2 linked regions of the Paraglaciecola sp. L3A3 genome follow. The protein of the gene in region 2 interacts with the protein of the main gene of each other region in a pairwise test. Links are inferred from orthologs where the notes say so. Each region holds a gene or a part of one and is shown on either strand. Other genes may lie near its edges. The genes, in order: mrcB and GQR87_RS17960.

The links.
Region 1: the proteins of GQR87_RS17960 (region 2) and mrcB interact in binary tests that used the Escherichia coli proteins (3 or more experiments, as listed by UniProt). The link is inferred for Paraglaciecola sp. L3A3 from one-to-one orthologs.

The regions. Positions count from the first base shown.
Region 1 is NZ_CP047023.1:4,715,075-4,726,780, reverse strand. The notes cover bases 4,776-7,855. They hold mrcB (penicillin-binding protein 1B), read left to right. Parts: upstream 4,776-5,175; coding sequence 5,176-7,536; downstream 7,537-7,855. Other genes in these bases: hrpB (ATP-dependent helicase HrpB), read left to right, coding at 4,776-5,176. In the rest of the region: purU (formyltetrahydrofolate deformylase), read right to left, coding at 1-526; GQR87_RS19495 (serine hydrolase), read left to right, coding at 702-2,048; thpR (RNA 2',3'-cyclic phosphodiesterase), read right to left, coding at 2,059-2,595; more of hrpB, read left to right, coding at 2,663-4,775; tmpT (thiopurine S-methyltransferase), read right to left, coding at 7,998-8,645; GQR87_RS19470 (hypothetical protein), read right to left, coding at 8,667-9,245; GQR87_RS19465 (RpiB/LacA/LacB family sugar-phosphate isomerase), read right to left, coding at 9,483-10,121; GQR87_RS19460 (hypothetical protein), read right to left, coding at 10,263-10,907; GQR87_RS19455 (hypothetical protein), read right to left, coding at 11,115-11,489. UniProt on the Escherichia coli protein: Cell wall formation. Synthesis of cross-linked peptidoglycan from the lipid intermediates.
Region 2 is NZ_CP047023.1:4,317,523-4,322,368, forward strand. The notes cover bases 1,848-4,846. They hold GQR87_RS17960 (penicillin-binding protein 2), read right to left. Parts: upstream 4,264-4,846; coding sequence 2,431-4,263; downstream 1,848-2,430. Other genes in these bases: murE (UDP-N-acetylmuramoyl-L-alanyl-D-glutamate--2,6-diaminopimelate ligase), read right to left, coding at 1,848-2,441; ftsL (cell division protein FtsL), read right to left, coding at 4,260-4,580; rsmH (16S rRNA (cytosine(1402)-N(4))-methyltransferase RsmH), read right to left, coding at 4,577-4,846. Also shown: murF (UDP-N-acetylmuramoyl-tripeptide--D-alanyl-D-alanine ligase), read right to left, coding at 1-888; more of murE, read right to left, coding at 885-1,847. UniProt on the Escherichia coli protein: Essential cell division protein that catalyzes cross-linking of the peptidoglycan cell wall at the division septum. Required for localization of FtsN.

The sequences.
Region 1 (11,706 bases), 400 kb from region 2 along the record:
CTATCTGCATAAAGCGCGCAAGTACGGTTAGGTCACCTTGATAAGCTTTGATTAATTTTTCTATTTCGGCAAAGGCCTTCTCTTTAGGTTGGTCTTTAAAATCAACCCAATGGAATGGAATATTGTACCAATCTGCATATTGTTTCATTTGCGGATGATTAGCAATGATACAAGGGATCTCGCAGGGTAATTCACCCGTGTGCCATCTATGTAATAAATCCATTAGACAATGTGATTCATGACTAGCAAGTAACACCACTTTTTGTTTTTGTAACGAGTCGCTGATTTTCCAATTCATTTCAAAAGTGTTGGCTATAGGTGTAAACGCCTGTTTCACCTTTTCAATACTCATGTTAATAGAGTCTGCGCGAATTTCATGGCGCATGAAAAATCGACCGGTTTGTAAATCAGTGTGATGGTTTGCTTCTACAATAGTGGCATTTTGTTCTGCTAAAAACTTGCTCACAGCCGCCACAAGCCCAACTTGGTCAGGACAATCAATAACTAATCTAAATGTTTGTTGCATGATAAAAATGGATCTTCCTGTTTGCTAATCCCCCTATTGTGACCTGCCATAGGGTCTAGGGTAAAGAACAAAAGAGGATAATTCAGAATTTGTCTTGCTGCAATGCTTGAATAAGTTTGCAACGCAGGGTGTAATTATCATGTGATTTAGCCTCTAACCTGTGTAGATATATAAAATGTTGAAAAAAACCTTCATTAGTTTGCTTGTTTTGTTGCTGTTATTGTTTGTCGGTTTACGCATGTTGAGCATATCACCCCTGGCTTTAGGCGATGCGTTGGATATCTCTACTAGTATGGGCGCGAAAATAGCCTGTTCTGGTAAATATGTGTCGGGTTTATCTGAACAACAAATAAAAGCAGATTTAGCGGCTTATTCTCAGGCTAATAACTTGTTAGACATAAGCTACCAGAACAATTCTGTGAGCACTGATTTCTGGGGTTTATCACAGGCCAAGGCAACTTTTCGCCAAGGCTTAGGTTGTACCCTAGTTTATGCTGAGTCTGAGTTAGATTTGGATAGCCTGACTGTGCCTAGTGTGAGTGAGTCGTCTGCATTATGGCCAGCCGGTGAAAGTATTAATTCGATTCAGCCTATGGCACAAAAATTATTAGATCAAATCTTGCTAGAGGATAATCAACAAGGATTAGATACCCGAGCATTAGTGGTGGTGAAAAATGGCAATATAGTGGCTGAATCTTATGCTGCTGGATTTACGCAAAGCACGCCATTATTAGGTTGGTCTATGGGTAAAAGTTTGACCTCTATATTATTCGGGAATTTAGTACTGAATAACAAAATATCTGTTGCTGATGACCATTTATTCAGCCAGTGGAATGACCAAGCAAGACAAGCCATCACCCTCGAAAGTTTATTACACATGTCTTCAGGGTTAGCCTTTGATGAAAATTACATGCCTGGAACCGATGCCACCCGTATGTTATTTCTTGAGCCCAGCGCCTCGAGAATCCCTCTTAGCCAACCAGTTGAGCACCCAGTTGGGGCACATTTTTCATACTCATCTGGCAGCAGTAATATCTTGATGAGATTAGCTGCCAACACCTTAGGTGGGCCACAAGCATTAATTGATTACTTTTATCAACAAATCGCTCAACCTTTAGGTTTAGCTAACACCATTTTTGAAGTAGATCCTGGGGGCGTGTTTGTAGGTAGTTCTTATATTTTGGCTTCTGCACGAGATTGGGCGCGAATGGGTTTATTGATGGTGAAAGATGGTCAAATCAACCAGCAAACAGTGTTAAGTCCAGAATGGGTAGCAGCCGCGCAACAAGCAAATGTGAGTGATAATGACCCTAGATATGGTTATCAATTCTGGTTAAACAGCGGCTCAGACACATTACGTTGGCCTGAATTACCCACAGATACCTACGCCATGTTGGGCAGTAAAAAACAACGAGTGATGATGATACCGTCACACAATACTGTCATTGTGCGCCTTGGTTGGAGTGGTAGTTACCCTGATGATAAAAACTTTTCCAGAGTGCTCGCGGCGCTAGCAAATTAAGCTTTGGCTATTATCGATTAAAACTAAACGCCATCTTTAACGGCCAAGACAGCCTAATATGGTATGCCACACCATGGGGACTAGAAACAGATTCAAATAAATGAAACTCTTTTGCTTGCCAACTAAAGTCAGGCTCAATCAAGGGCGCAGGTGGATTTAGTGTGCATTTTCTCGCTAGGGTTAGATGGGGCACATAATCTTGTTTAGGTATGATTAAACCACTGGTTTTAGCTATTTTGTTTAGTTGTGAGGCCAGTTGTAAATGGGCTTGATGGGTATTATCACAACCCAACCAACAAGCTTTAGGTTTAGCCCAATAACCCATATGATTTAGACTTACGGAAAACTCGCTGACCTCAGGCATAGTGGCGATTTGGCTGGTTAGCGCATCTAGATTTTTGGCTGTGACTTGGCCTAAAAAAGCCAAGGTAACATGAAAATTTACTGCTGGCACAGGGGTATTAAAATTAGGCAATGCCTTATTTCGCCATGCTTCTATGGCCAATTTTGTTTTGCCGTCTAGTGATAAACCTAAAAATGCTCGCATCACTCCACCCTATAAGTTTGATATGATCAGATTACCTAAGTACTAATTTACCGCAAAGAGAGTTTGCTTGCTGCCAGTTCAACACATTTTATCTGATTTACATGCACAACTTGCAGTGGGAGACAGCATAGTGGTGGCCCCTCCAGGTGCTGGCAAGTCTACTTGCTTACCCTTGTCTCTATTAAATCTAGATATTTTTGCCAACAAAAAAATTATCTTGTTACAGCCAAGGCGTATCGCGGCTCGAAACATAGCGACTTATTTGGCGCAACAAGTTAACGAACCTGTAGGACAAACCATAGGTTATCGCATTCGTGGTGAACATAAAGTAAGTGCTAACACACGCCTAGAGATAGTCACCGAAGGTGTGTTGACTCGAATGTTGCAAAATGAGCCCGAGTTGCCAGATGTGGCTTTAGTTATTTTTGATGAATTTCATGAACGCAGTATTCATGCCGATTTTTCTCTGGCTTTGTGTATAGAAGTGCAACAAGCTTTGCGCGACGATTTACGCCTATTGGTGATGTCGGCCACCTTAGATGTGGCAGCGATCAGCCAATTATTACCTGAGGCTAAAGTATTTGAGTCTTTAGGTAGAAGTTATCCTGTAGATATAGTGTACCGACCGACTCATTCAAGCGCTGCGTTTGCAAATACCTCCATTGCTGAAAGTGTTAGTCGGCTGATTATTGATATTTTTGCTAAGCATCAAAAAGATGGCTTAGTGTTTTTACCTGGAGCGGCCGAAATCAATAAAGCCGCCCAATGGTTAGAGCAGTATTTTTTGACTCAAGCTACAGAGACTCACGCAACAGAAAAACCTGTGATCCATCGTTTGTATTCAGATCAGGCTAAAAACTTACAAGACGCCGCCCTGTTGCCCGATCCCGATGGTAAACGAAAAATTGTATTAGCCACGAATATCGCCGAAACCAGTTTGACCATAGACGGGATTGAATGGGTAGTGGACAGCGGTATAGAAAAAACTGCGATTTATCATCTTAATCGGGGGGTCACACATTTACAAAATAGAAAAATCTCTCAAGCCTCGGCTGTGCAAAGAGCCGGTCGTGCTGGCCGTTTAGCCCCTGGCACGTGTTATCGATTATGGAGCAAAGAACAACAAGACCGACTGGCGCCACAATCGACAGCAGAAATTTTACAAAGTGACATGAGTAGTTTTATTTTAGAATCTGCAGTGTGGGGTGCTGAAGTAAAAGAATTAAACCTGATTGATTATCCCAGTGATGCCCAATTAGCCCAAGGCCAACACTTTTTAAATCAACTGGACTTGTTTGACAGTAAACAAAACTTAACCTCTTTAGGTAGGCAAGTGCATGCTTTAGGCTGTAATGCATCTATTGCCGTTATGTTGCTAAAAAGTGAGGCGATAGGCGTGAATCATTTGAGCTTAGCTTGTGCATTGGCAGCCTTATTTGAAAATAAAGATCCTATACCGCGTAATATTAGCCAGACTGTTGGCGCAGAAATCTCAGTACGTTTACATTATTTATTAAAACAAAAAAATCATGCCATTTGGCAATCGATTCGCCAATGGCATAGAAAGTTTGCTATTCAGTTAACAGATTGGCCCTTTACCGATGTGGCTATTTTGGTGGGGTTTGCTTATCCTCAGTGGTTGGCGAAACAAAGAAGCGGTGAATCTTACCAGCTGGCTAATGGTGCAGGGGCGACATTGCGTCGAGAAGATGCTTTACTCGAACAAAAATGGTTAGCCATTGGGTTAATGCAGACCAGTGACAAACAACAAGGTAATGCACAAATCCGCTTTGCTGAATCTATTTCGTTAGCGCAAATCGAACAACACTTTTCATCGCTAATGTCAGAAACGCAAGTATTAGAATGGGATGACACACAACAAAAAATTACCGCTCATAAACGTAAAGTGTTAGGCAAAATAGTGGTATACAGACAGCCTATGGCCAAACCATCTGCTGAGCAAATTGAGAATATGTGGCAACAGGTGATAACTAAAAAAGGTATCAGTGCTTTGCCTTTTGATGAAGATACTTGGCAACTGATTTATCGAGTTAGGTTGGCAACCAAACTCAACCCAGAGCTTAAACTGGCTGATTTTTCTGAGCAAGGCTTACTAAATTCTATCGAACAATGGTTGTTACCTTATTTATCAACTAAAACCAGTTGGCAACAATTAACCCAGTGTCAATTTAGTCAACAGCTAAAAAGCCAACTTGATTACCAGCAACAACAAACGTTAGATAAATTTTTACCAGAAAAAATATCCTTACCTAGCGGTCGCAGTGGTCGGTTAATTTATACTGAACATGATAAAATAGTATTATCAGTTCGGATCCAAGAAATGTATGGCATGTTAGAACATCCTGTTGTTTGTCAGGGACGGATAGCGATTACTATTGAGTTGTTGTCACCGGCGCAAAGGCCTATCCAAACTACCCAAGATTTACCGGGTTTTTGGCTAGGCAGTTACAAACAAGTACAAAAAGAAATGAAGGGTCGTTATCCTCGTCACTTCTGGCCAGATAGTCCAGCCACATCACCAGCGACTACCACTACCAAAAAAAGAATGAATTTTAAATAATGAGTAAACCCGCAGTTAACAAATCTAAAACCGCTAAAGCTAAATCTACAGACTCAGTTAAACCTTCACTGTGGCGCAGGCTTAATCCTTTTCGTTGGTTGTTTCGCAATTGGTTTAAGTTGGCTTTGATTTTTGCGATAGTGCTTGGCAGTTATTGTGTTTATTTAGATGCACAAATCAGTAAAAAGTTTGCCGGCAACAAATGGCAAGTGCCGGCACAAATTTTTGCTCGTCCTATGTTTTTAAAGCTCAAACAAGAAATTACCATTGAAGAAATTGAAGAAGAGCTAAGACTACTCGGATATAGACGTGTAACCCGTGCTGACAGCTCAGGCGAATATCAAATATTGGGTGATCGTATTCGCATTCAAAGGCGTAAGTTTGATTTCCCCCATGGCCGCGAACCACTGCGTAATATTGAAATTAGTATTAATCAGCAAAGAATTACGCAAATTCTTGAATTAGATACTCGGCAAAAAATAGATAACATTTACCTAGAGCCTTGGTTAGTCACTCGCCTCCAAAGCAGTGAGCGTGAAGACCGCATGTTAGTCAATATTGCCGACGTGCCACCTGTGTTAACTCAAGCCTTAGTGGCAGTTGAAGACGATGACTTTTATCAACATTTTGGTATTGCCCCTTTGTCTATAATGCGTGCGCTAATTGCGAATATATCTGCTGGACGAACAGTACAAGGTGGCAGCACCTTGACTCAACAATTAGTTAAAAACCTATTTTTAACCAGAGAAAAATCCATTACTCGTAAAGCCAAAGAAGCTTTGATGGCTTTAATTATTGAAGTTAGATATAGCAAAGAGGTGATTTTACAAGCCTATTTAAACGAAGTGTTTTTAGGGCAGAATGGCAACACAGGTGTGTATGGTTTTGGTTTAGCCAGTTATTTTTATTTTGCTCGTCCGTTAAATGAACTCACTATAGATGAAATGGCCATGTTAGTGGGGATCATTAAAGGACCTTCTTACTATAACCCCAAACGTCATCCAGAACGTGTAGTAACCAGACGGAACTTAGTCTTGCGCATGATGTTTGAAAGTCATCAACTCACCGCCAACGAATACGAAGCTTTAGTGAAAAAACCATTAAAGTTATCTATTGGTAAAAGTTTACAAAAAGATAAACATCCCGCTTTTATGGACATGGTTAGACGAGAATTAAAACAAGTATTAGATAATCCAGATATTCTTGAATCTGGGGTGAAAGTGTTTACCACCTTAGATTCCAATGCCCAATTAAAAGCGGAACGAGCCGTAGCGCAGGGGGTCATCAAACAAGAAAAACGTATTGGTAAAACAGGTTTTGAAGCCGCTATGGTAGTGACCGATATCGACACCGGTGAGGTACGTTCAATTGTAGGTGGCCGCGAAGCTAATTACGCAGGATTTAACCGCGCTCTCGACGCCAAGCGGGCGATTGGTTCTTTAGTGAAACCGGCTATTTATTTAACGGCATTAGAACAAGCGTCTGATTACAACTTGGCCACCTTGTTAATGGATGAACCGATTAAATTGAAGAGTAGCGAAGGCAAACTTTGGCAACCACAAAACTCAGACAAGAAGTTTCGTGGTCAAGTACCATTACTCACAGCGTTAACTAAGTCATTGAATGTACCTACAGTTACCTTAGGCATGAACTTAGGTTTAGGGACTATTGCCGATACAATCTGGCGCTTAGGGGTAGAAGAAGAAATTCAGCTGTATCCTGCCATGACCTTAGGCGCAGTGAATTTTTCACCATTACAAGTGAATCAGATGTATCAAACCATAGCCAATAATGGCCGCTACATTCCACTGCATTCTATTACCGCCATAGTCTCACCCGACAATTATGTATTGTGGAACTTCCAGGCCAGAGCCGAGCAAAGAGTCGACGAACAAGCCACTTACTTATTGAATTACGCTTTACATAAAGTGACCTTAGAAGGCACCGCAAAAGCCCTTAAAACAAAATTTCCAGATATTAATATGGCGGGTAAAACGGGTACCACAGATGATTATCGCGATAGCTGGTTTAGTGGGTTTGATAAAAATATATTGATCACTAGTTGGATAGGTAAAGACAACAATCAACCTGTTAATTTAAGTGGTGCCAGTGGCGCTATGCAGTTGTTTATAGGGTATCAGCAGCAACAAGCACCTAAGTCTTTGGTCAGGCGGTTTCCGGCTGGTTTAGCTATTAGTCATTTTGACATCACTACCGGTCAACTAAGTAAAGCGGGCTGCGTCGATACTTATAGTGTGCCAGCTATTACCGACGCCTTACCACCAGTACCCAAACAGTGTTTTGGTGAATCCAGAGTACCTGAAAAACCTAAAAGCTGGTGGCAGAAAATTTTTGATTAAGAGCAGAATAAAGCAGTGTAAGAGCAGTAGATAGGAGATAGTTGAGCTTAGGGACAAGACTATCGACCGACCTTAAAGTCCGTCATTCCTACACATCGACGCCTTGTTCAAAAACCGCTGAATGCATTTCGTTCATCAATGGTATCTCTAACTTGGATGATCTGGAATCTGCTGTTTTTTATGTATTAAGGCTGCCGACCCAAGTTGAACATTATGTCTGTTAGTCTACTGAACCTGAGCTCTAGATAAGCGGAGCCTCTCGATAACGCTCTTTTTGTGCCTAGATGCGTTGGATTGTCTAGCAATAACACGTTATTACGTACGACAATCCGCCTTGCTATCCACCAAAAATTTCGTCAGCGAGCCATTCTCGAAATAAAATAACTAGGGGGCTAACGAGTAATGTATTAAATTTTAGGTATAAATTCGATATTTCCGACACTTCTTATCCAGAGTTCAGGTTACTGAATCTTTTTGGCATCTAGATGCCAGATGTTTTCAACAATATTCAGATTACCTTTCACAGCGTCCTGTACTTTATCTTCAGCTAATAAATTGAGCAGATAATTATCAGCGTAATGAGCTTTTAGTTCTTCTTTGCTTATAGAAAATGGAGGACCTTGCATAGTTGTTTGGTGGTACTCAAAGGTAATTAGCAATTGAGGTGCAAACTGACTTAAGGTTTGTATATGTTTAGCATAACTAACACGAGTCACTTCAGGTAAAGCTACAAGCGCGGCTCTATCGTAAACTGCGTCTATTTGGCCAACTAGATGTTGAGTTAAATTCAATATATCGCCAACATATATATCAATATCCTGTGCACAATAATGTTTCCCATCTGGTAGTTCATTAACTGTTGGTATCAACTCCAGTTCGTTAAATAATTGAATAATTGCAGATTCGATTATTTCGGCCCCAACCACCTTAAATCCCTGTGATAACAACCAAGCAATGTCCAAGGTTTTTCCACATAAAGGGATAAATATTCGGTTGCTGGGTGACAAATTTAAATGGCCTATATTTTTAATCAGTAAAGGATTCGCAGTCGGTTGATGAAATCCAATTTCATTGCTGTTCCATTTGTTTTGCCAAAATTGTTTTTGCATAAATTTCTCTGCTCAGTTTTTTTATTTAAAATCACAACTACAGGGGGAGAAAGTAGCCGATTCTGATGTGAATATTTGCTCTTTTTCACATTTCACATAATTAGTATTAATTTCATCAGGTGTATCGGTTACTGTCATAAGCTCAATATGCTGGTTATTTTGGTTGAATTGCAATGAAATTAAAGAGGATGTATCAACCGAAACTGCATCACCAGAGCTATAAATGATCACTTTAGCTAGTTTTGTCATTGGATGTTGGCATACGCCTTTATATTCAAATTTAGCATTTTTTTCTAGCACAGCAGCACCATATTTGATGTCGTCTATAAACAACTGCGCCTGTAATTGCATATCATCAAGGCCTGTTTCTGTTAAGTGTAACTGTTGTTTTTGAGTGATTTCTGCTATGAAGTTTGCATCAATAATAATTGTTCGGTTAATAGCTGGGTAATCTGGTGTGCTGGAATCGATGACGTTAACTTTATAGTTTGACGGTTCTTTTGCCCAAGTATTGAGAGCCAGTAGGCTAAGTAGAAAGACAACAAAAAGAGGGCTCACCTTTATATTTTGAGGCTTAGTTGTTGAGTTTATCTGTTGCAAACTTATGTCCTGTAAACTTGTTGTTTATTGTCGAGGGGTAATTCGGCTTTTGATATTTTTCGCCTGCAACACTTCTTGGTTAATATGCTTTATTTATGAACAACGTCCTTGTTATCCATTTGTTTGCAGCAAATTAAAGCGGGTTGTGTTTAATCTTGATAAACCTTGTCACTGTGTTTGTTTTTTTAGCGATATTGAACAGTCGTAGGCTTACCCCCGCGGTTTTTAAATAACCCGTTATGCTATAAGAGATTTCACATGAGCGATAATATCTTGGTCTTGCCCATGTTCGAATAAACAAGCTTGGAAACGTTCACCTGATACCGCGGTTTTAACCAACTCTTGATCTATGCCTTTAAGCGATTCTAAAAAGTTACCTTTCATAACTGACGCTTTTACTTCAGATAAAATGTTGGCATTTTTAACCTGAGGCTCTCTGCGTTCAACTGGATAGCCTTCGCCGCGTTCGCCTGTTAAGGCTTTCTCAAAAATATAACGTGCGTTTAGTTCAGCTCCCCAGCCAAAACCTTTGGCAAATGCTAATGCAAGGGCATTACCGTTATTTACTTGGTTAAACAAGAATGCATCTGATGGGTCGATACAGTAACCACAAAATACGCCCTGATGAACATTAAGCGCCATCATTGCGCCTTGTCCTGTGCCACAACCGGCAATGACAAAATCGATAGCTTTTGCATTAATTAATATGCCTGCCATTATGCCTAAATGGATGTAAGTTAAATGATGGTCGTTTTCACTATTCATTCCTACGTTGAATACTTGGTGATCTAAGGGGCCTGCAACCGTTTCTAATTCATTTAAAATAATCGGATTTTTAGCCGCTTGGCTATTTTCCATCATCAATGCAACTTTCATTTAATTGTTCCTAATAAGAGTAAATAGTTTAAAACGAGTTGATTATAACATTTGCTGCAGCCGAATGACCTCATCAGCTAATTTTTTCTGTTGTGGGTTAATGTGCTTGAAGTGCCTTTGTGATACTGCTTAAGTTGCTGCTTAATCTTGGATCACCAACGACTGTGGGTGTTTACTTAGCGGTTGTTGATACTTCGAGTCTAGATGGGTTTCTTTGTTGATACGTTTGTTAATGAAACCGTTAATATCAGGTTTACTAGTACAATCTATTTTTCCGCCCATAAAACCTAATAGCACGGCCGTGGTTTTTCTGGCAAGGCCGTCACAGTTTGCTCTTATCTTGATCTTATCAATCAGTTTTTGTTCTTCGCTGACAAATTGGTTTGGCTTAGAAGAATGGAGAGTGGGGGAGTTTTTTTGTTGCTGATAATCGCGCCGAGCTTGTTCTGCCATTTGTTCATCTTGTTGCACATTAAATGCTTGTAAGTGTTTTCCCGCAGTACCAGTAAACTGACTGTTGATTTGAGTATTAGCTGCTTGTTTAGTTGCTAGGTTAGTCAGTGGTATGTCTTTTACTGCTTGTGGTTTTTTCTCTACTATCGACTTTATCTGTTTGACTGGCTGAACTGCAGAGGGAATCGTTTTAGGTTGTTGTTGATTAGATTCAGTTTTAACTGGAATTGGCGGGTTGGGTTCAGGTTCAATTTGCGGCTCTGTATCTGGGGTGGCTATTTCTGCTGGTTTGGGTAATTCGAATACGAGTTTAGCCTGAATCAGTTTTTGCACTTGTGGTTTCGCTATATTTTTCGACGGATGAGTTACTGAATGGTGTAAAAATAGTAATATGAACAAATGAAAAATCAATGATAGGACAAGGGTGGTGAACAAACTTTTATTTTTACTAAACACTCAGGGCCAAATACTTAATAAAAGATAAGTGAACATAAATTAATAGAGTCTTGTCTGGGTATTAAGTTCAAAACATGTTGAGGGTTAAAGCCCGAGTTGCAGTATTTTTAGCGCCTCTCTTTTGTCATTAGTGACATCTACTCTAGAGTCTGAATCTGCAAAGATCATACTGCTGATTTTCTCAATTTCAGTATTTTGTGTATCCTCAACCACTACTGCTATGTGTGTAGGTCCTAATGTAGACAAGGTTTTTTTACCTAACATGGTAATACCAATAATATCTTCTTCAGTTAAATTTGAGCCATCGATATCTGAGTAATCAATCAGTAGCTTTCTATTAAGTTTAATTGCCTGTTGGTATTCAGGACTTTGGATCATAAAAATCATATCTAGGGCGTTAAGTTCTCCTTGAAAAGTAATACACGAAATATCGTCTAATGTAGTTACAATAAAATGCATGTTTATTCCTTATTTTAGAGTTGTATAACGACCTTAATTTAAGATAGTACAGCTTGTCCAAAAATCATTTCTTTTTATCCCTAACAAACATTCATTCTCAATGTTCTGTTTTGGTGCAATTGTACAATTATGCACCTGCAAAGTGCTTGTGTAGATTGATATTACCCACAAATAAAGCTTAACTGTATGATTTATATGAAAATATATTGTTGGCACA
Region 2 (4,846 bases):
CGCTAAAGACGCAGCGACCAAAGCATTGCTCACATTATGGTTTCCTGGTAAGGACAAACTAATAGCAGCTCGTCCAATCGGAGTGATTAATTCAAATTGAGCACAACCATCTAAACCCAGAATAATATCTTCCGCGTAAACATCAGCCTGATTTTCAGCAGAAAAAGTCTGTACTTTGTTATATTTCAGTTTACCCAACCAAAACTCAGCAAACTGACTATCAGCATTCACTATGGCAAGTCCTGACTCACCCAAACCTTTAAAAATTTCACTTTTGGCTCTGGCTACACCTAATAAACTACCAAAACCTTCTAAGTGCGCAGCCGCAGCATTCACAATAGTCGCCACATCTGGCTTAACTAATTCGGTGGTATAAGCAATTTCACCTAAATGATTGGCTCCCATTTCAATCACCGCAAACTCATGCTGTTTTTCTAAACGTAATAAAGTCATGGGCACACCAAGATCATTATTAAAATTCCCCTTAGTGGCTAACACCTTACCTCTGCGAGATAAAATTGCGGCGACCATTTCTTTAACTGTGGTTTTACCGCTACTGCCAGTAATAGCAATGGTTTTAGGGGCGACTTCAGCTTTAACTGCCGCGCCTAATGCCCCAAGAGCTAACTTGGTATCATCAACTACAACAAATGGTAAATCTGTTTCAACAGGTCTAGCGACTATCAGAGCGATAGCACCTTTATCTTTTGCTTGTTGTACGAACTTGTGACCATCAAAATTAGGACCTTCAAGGGCAAGAAATACATCCCCATCTTGGATACTTCTGGTATCTGTACTGACACCTGTCACTAATTGACCTTGTTCAAGTTGACCAAATACCTGCCCTTGAACCTGCTCAGCAACCCAAGAAAGTGAAACTGGGATCATACTATTTTCCCCTTTTGAAAATTTGAAACATACTGGCGTTCATCATACGGCAGTGTTTGAGTTCCTATAATTTGATAACTTTCATGACCTTTCCCAGCGAGTAAAATTATGTCGCCCTTAGCAGTTAACTCTGCTGCAAGTTGGATGGCTTTTTTGCGGTCATGTTCAACTCGAATCTGTTCTGGATTTTTACAACCAGATAAAATGTCATGGATAATTTTTTGTGGGTCTTCGCTGCGAACATTATCATCGGTTAGAATGACATGATCAGCATATTGTTCAGCCAACTCACCCATTAACGAACGCTTACCTATATCTCTGTCCCCCCCACAACCAAAAATACAATACAACTTTCCCTGACAATGTTGTCTAGTGGCTTGTAAAGCTTTTTCTAAGGCGTCTGGAGTATGGGCATAATCGACTACTATGGTTGCAGCTTGGGCATGACTAAAGAGTTCCATACGACCTGCAACTGGACTTAGTTTTTGTGCCACATAGGCAATCTGTTTCAAGTTTTTGCCTAAACAAAGCTGTGCAGCAATAGCCGCCAGAATATTCTCTATATTAAAGTCACCCATAAGAGCAATACGTAATTCACAATCGCCCCAAGATGATTTCAACGAAAACCTCAACCCTGAACTGGTATATTGCACATTATTGCCAATACAGTATTGATAATCTTTGCTGATTGTTTTTGGATTAATATTTCGGCCAATTAATACCTTAACAACTGAATTAGGCGTTTCAGCAAGCCAATTTTTATACTCTTCATCATTTGCATTAATTAATGTATAAGCTAATTCTGGTTGAGATAAAATCAAACGTTTAGCTGCGGCGTATTCTGCCATAGAGCCATGATAATCAAGGTGATCACGAGACAAATTGGTAAATATTGCCACGTCTGTTTTCACGGCTTTAATTCGATTTTGTACCAAGGCATGAGACGATGCTTCTAACGCCACTTGATAAACACCCTCACCCACATATTCAGCCAAAAGTTTCTGCATGCTAATTGCATCAGGAGTCGTGTTGATTGTGCTAGCTAATATTTGCTTATTACCGCGATATACTCCTGAGCCTAAGGTACCAATAGACGCGGCTTGCTCACCTAACAAATAAGCAAGTTGTGTAGTCAACTGCACCACTGAGGTTTTACCGTTAGTACCCGTCACGGCTATCACAGACATAGAATTAGCGGGGAATTGGAAAAAATAACCGGCTAAAGCAGATATTTTTTCTGCTAGTTGGAAAAAACTAATAATAAGACTTTGTTCACGCATCTCGACAGCGCCATGATCTTGTTCTAGCTCACACTCAGCTAAAATGACTTTTGCTCCCAAGCTTATTGCTTGTGGGATAAAGTCTCGGCCATCACAGTTATGACCTTTTATTGCAATAAAGGCTTTATGAATAGCCACTTCACGGCTGTCTAACACCAAATCACTAATCATAATATCCGGGGCGTCAATAGCAAAATGAGCCAGCAAAGGTTTAATACTTTGATCAAACTCTTGAGGAAATTGGTTATTAATACTCACCATATCAGCCTGCATTATTTTCTCCTTTAATTTCACTTAAGGAGGAAGCCAAAGACGATACTGTTTTATCATCAGGTGGCACGTTTAATAACTGTAAACTGGCGGCCATGACTTCAGCAAACACAGGTGCTGCAGTATGCCCAGCATAATAATGTTCACCTTTAGGTTCATTAATCAAAATAACTACAGCAAGTTCTGGATTTGATACTGGCGCAACACCAGCAAAAATATTCACATACTCATCACCATAACCGCTAGCAGTCGCTTTACGGCTAGTACCGGTTTTACCCGCCACTCTGTATCCCGGAATATTTGCCTTTTCAGCAGAGCCACCTTTTTGCACAACCGTTTCCATCATTTTTAATATTTGCTGAGTGCTTTCTCTGCTGATTACTCTTTCACTTTCTACAGGAGTATTAGGTTTGATAATACTCAGTGGGCGCTTAATTCCACCATCGCCTAAAATACTGTACATACGCGCCAATTGCAGTGCCGTGACTGAAATACCATAACCAAAAGATAAGGTAGATAATTCAAAATCTGACCAACGATTACGCTCATTAAATATACCGCTAATTTCGCCCATTAGATTTGCCCCGCTATCGCTCATCAAACCTACGTTGTAATACATATCAATCAAAAACTCTTTAGGCACAGACAAGGCTAATTTTGAGGTGCCCATATTACTCGACTTACGAATAATTTCTGTCAGATCAATTTTTCCGTAATTGCGGGAATCTCGAACGATATTGCCGCCTAAATGCATCCAACCTGGCGAGGTATCAATAATAGTATCCACTTCAGCAGAACCAAATTCTAATGCACTTAATACCGCTAAAGGTTTGACTGAAGAACCAGGTTCATAAGCATCGGTTACCGCACGATTACGCACCCTATGTGGCAAGGCACTAGATAAATTATTCGGGTTAAATGAAGGACTGTTAACTAAAGCTAGGATTTCACCCGTTTTAACACTCACAACTACAGCCGAACCAGACGCCGCGCGATAATATTGAACCGCCTGCTTTAATTCTTTGTAGGCAATCGCTTGAATCCTTTGATCAATAGTTAATTGAATATCAGTAGGCTTTTCCCCTTCGTTATATTCAATTAACTCAACCATACGGTTTTTGCCATCTTTACGAATAACTCGAGAGCCACGTGCTCCTGTGAGCAACTTGTTATATAGCTTTTCAACCCCTTCAATGCCAATATCGTCAACATTGGTAAAACCTACAATATGGGCTGAAACCTCACCACTGGGGTAGTATCTTCTCGACTCATTGCGTAAATGTACGCCCGATAACTTAAGTTGTTGTACATATTTGGCCATAGCAGGTGAAACTTGACGCTGAATATAAACAAAAGTGTCTTCAGGATCGCTGACCATATCTTTTAAAGACTCAACATCTTTACCTAATATTTGCGCTAATGCAGTCCAACGTTTTTCATTCGCCGCCAGCTTTGCAGCTAAATTAAACTCGGGATCTTTTTCCGCTTTTTTTTGTAATTCTTGTAAGGCATCCGCTATCGTTTCGGGGTTCGCCCACACAGCCTGTACTGGGACACTAACTGCCAACTGTTTGCCATTTCTATCTGTGATCAACCCTCTGTGCAAAGGATTATCTCGCTCACGCAAAGTTCGGTTATCACCACGTTTTATCAATAGATCCGGAGCAATAATTTGAATATATACCGCTCTAGCACCAAGTCCGACAAAAACTAAGATGATTGCGCCAATTACCACTAAAAACCGCCAACGCAATAACTCAGGCACACTATTAGTTTTAGCGTGAGTAATTGTTTTATTGCTTTTACGGTTAGTGATTCGGCTCATTTCATCCTCACCACAATTTCTTCACTTGGTGAAGGTCGATGCATATCCAGCTGCTTTTTAACTAAGTTTTCAATCCGGTTATGTTCAGCTAAAGCACTTTGTTCTAAAACCAAATTACGCCACTCAACATCCAGCCGATCTTGCTCTTGCATTAAGCGTTCTATCGCCATCGACATTTGACGATTATGGTGGGCACTCAGAATAACTAGCGCAGCACTAACTAGTACCGCTAGAAACAACAAAACCCGCACTGGATGGCGGGCTAAATCAGCAAGTATAAAACTGAGTAGGTTGAAGTTTGAAGTGGCCGTTTTCATAACTTCTCTGCGACTCTGAGCACCGAACTTCTGGCCCGTATATTATGTTGTAATTCTAAGGCTGAGGGTTTAATTGCTTTACCAATCGCTTTCATTGCTTTTGCCGCGTCAATCTCAGCTTGCATAATAGGCATGCCTGCAGGCACATTTAACCCTCGGCTTTGTTCCCGTATAAAGCGCTTCACTAATCTATCTTCTAATGAATGAAAACTAATAACAGCCAACCTGCCACTAGGCGCCAATGTATTCAGTGCTGCCTTAAGCCC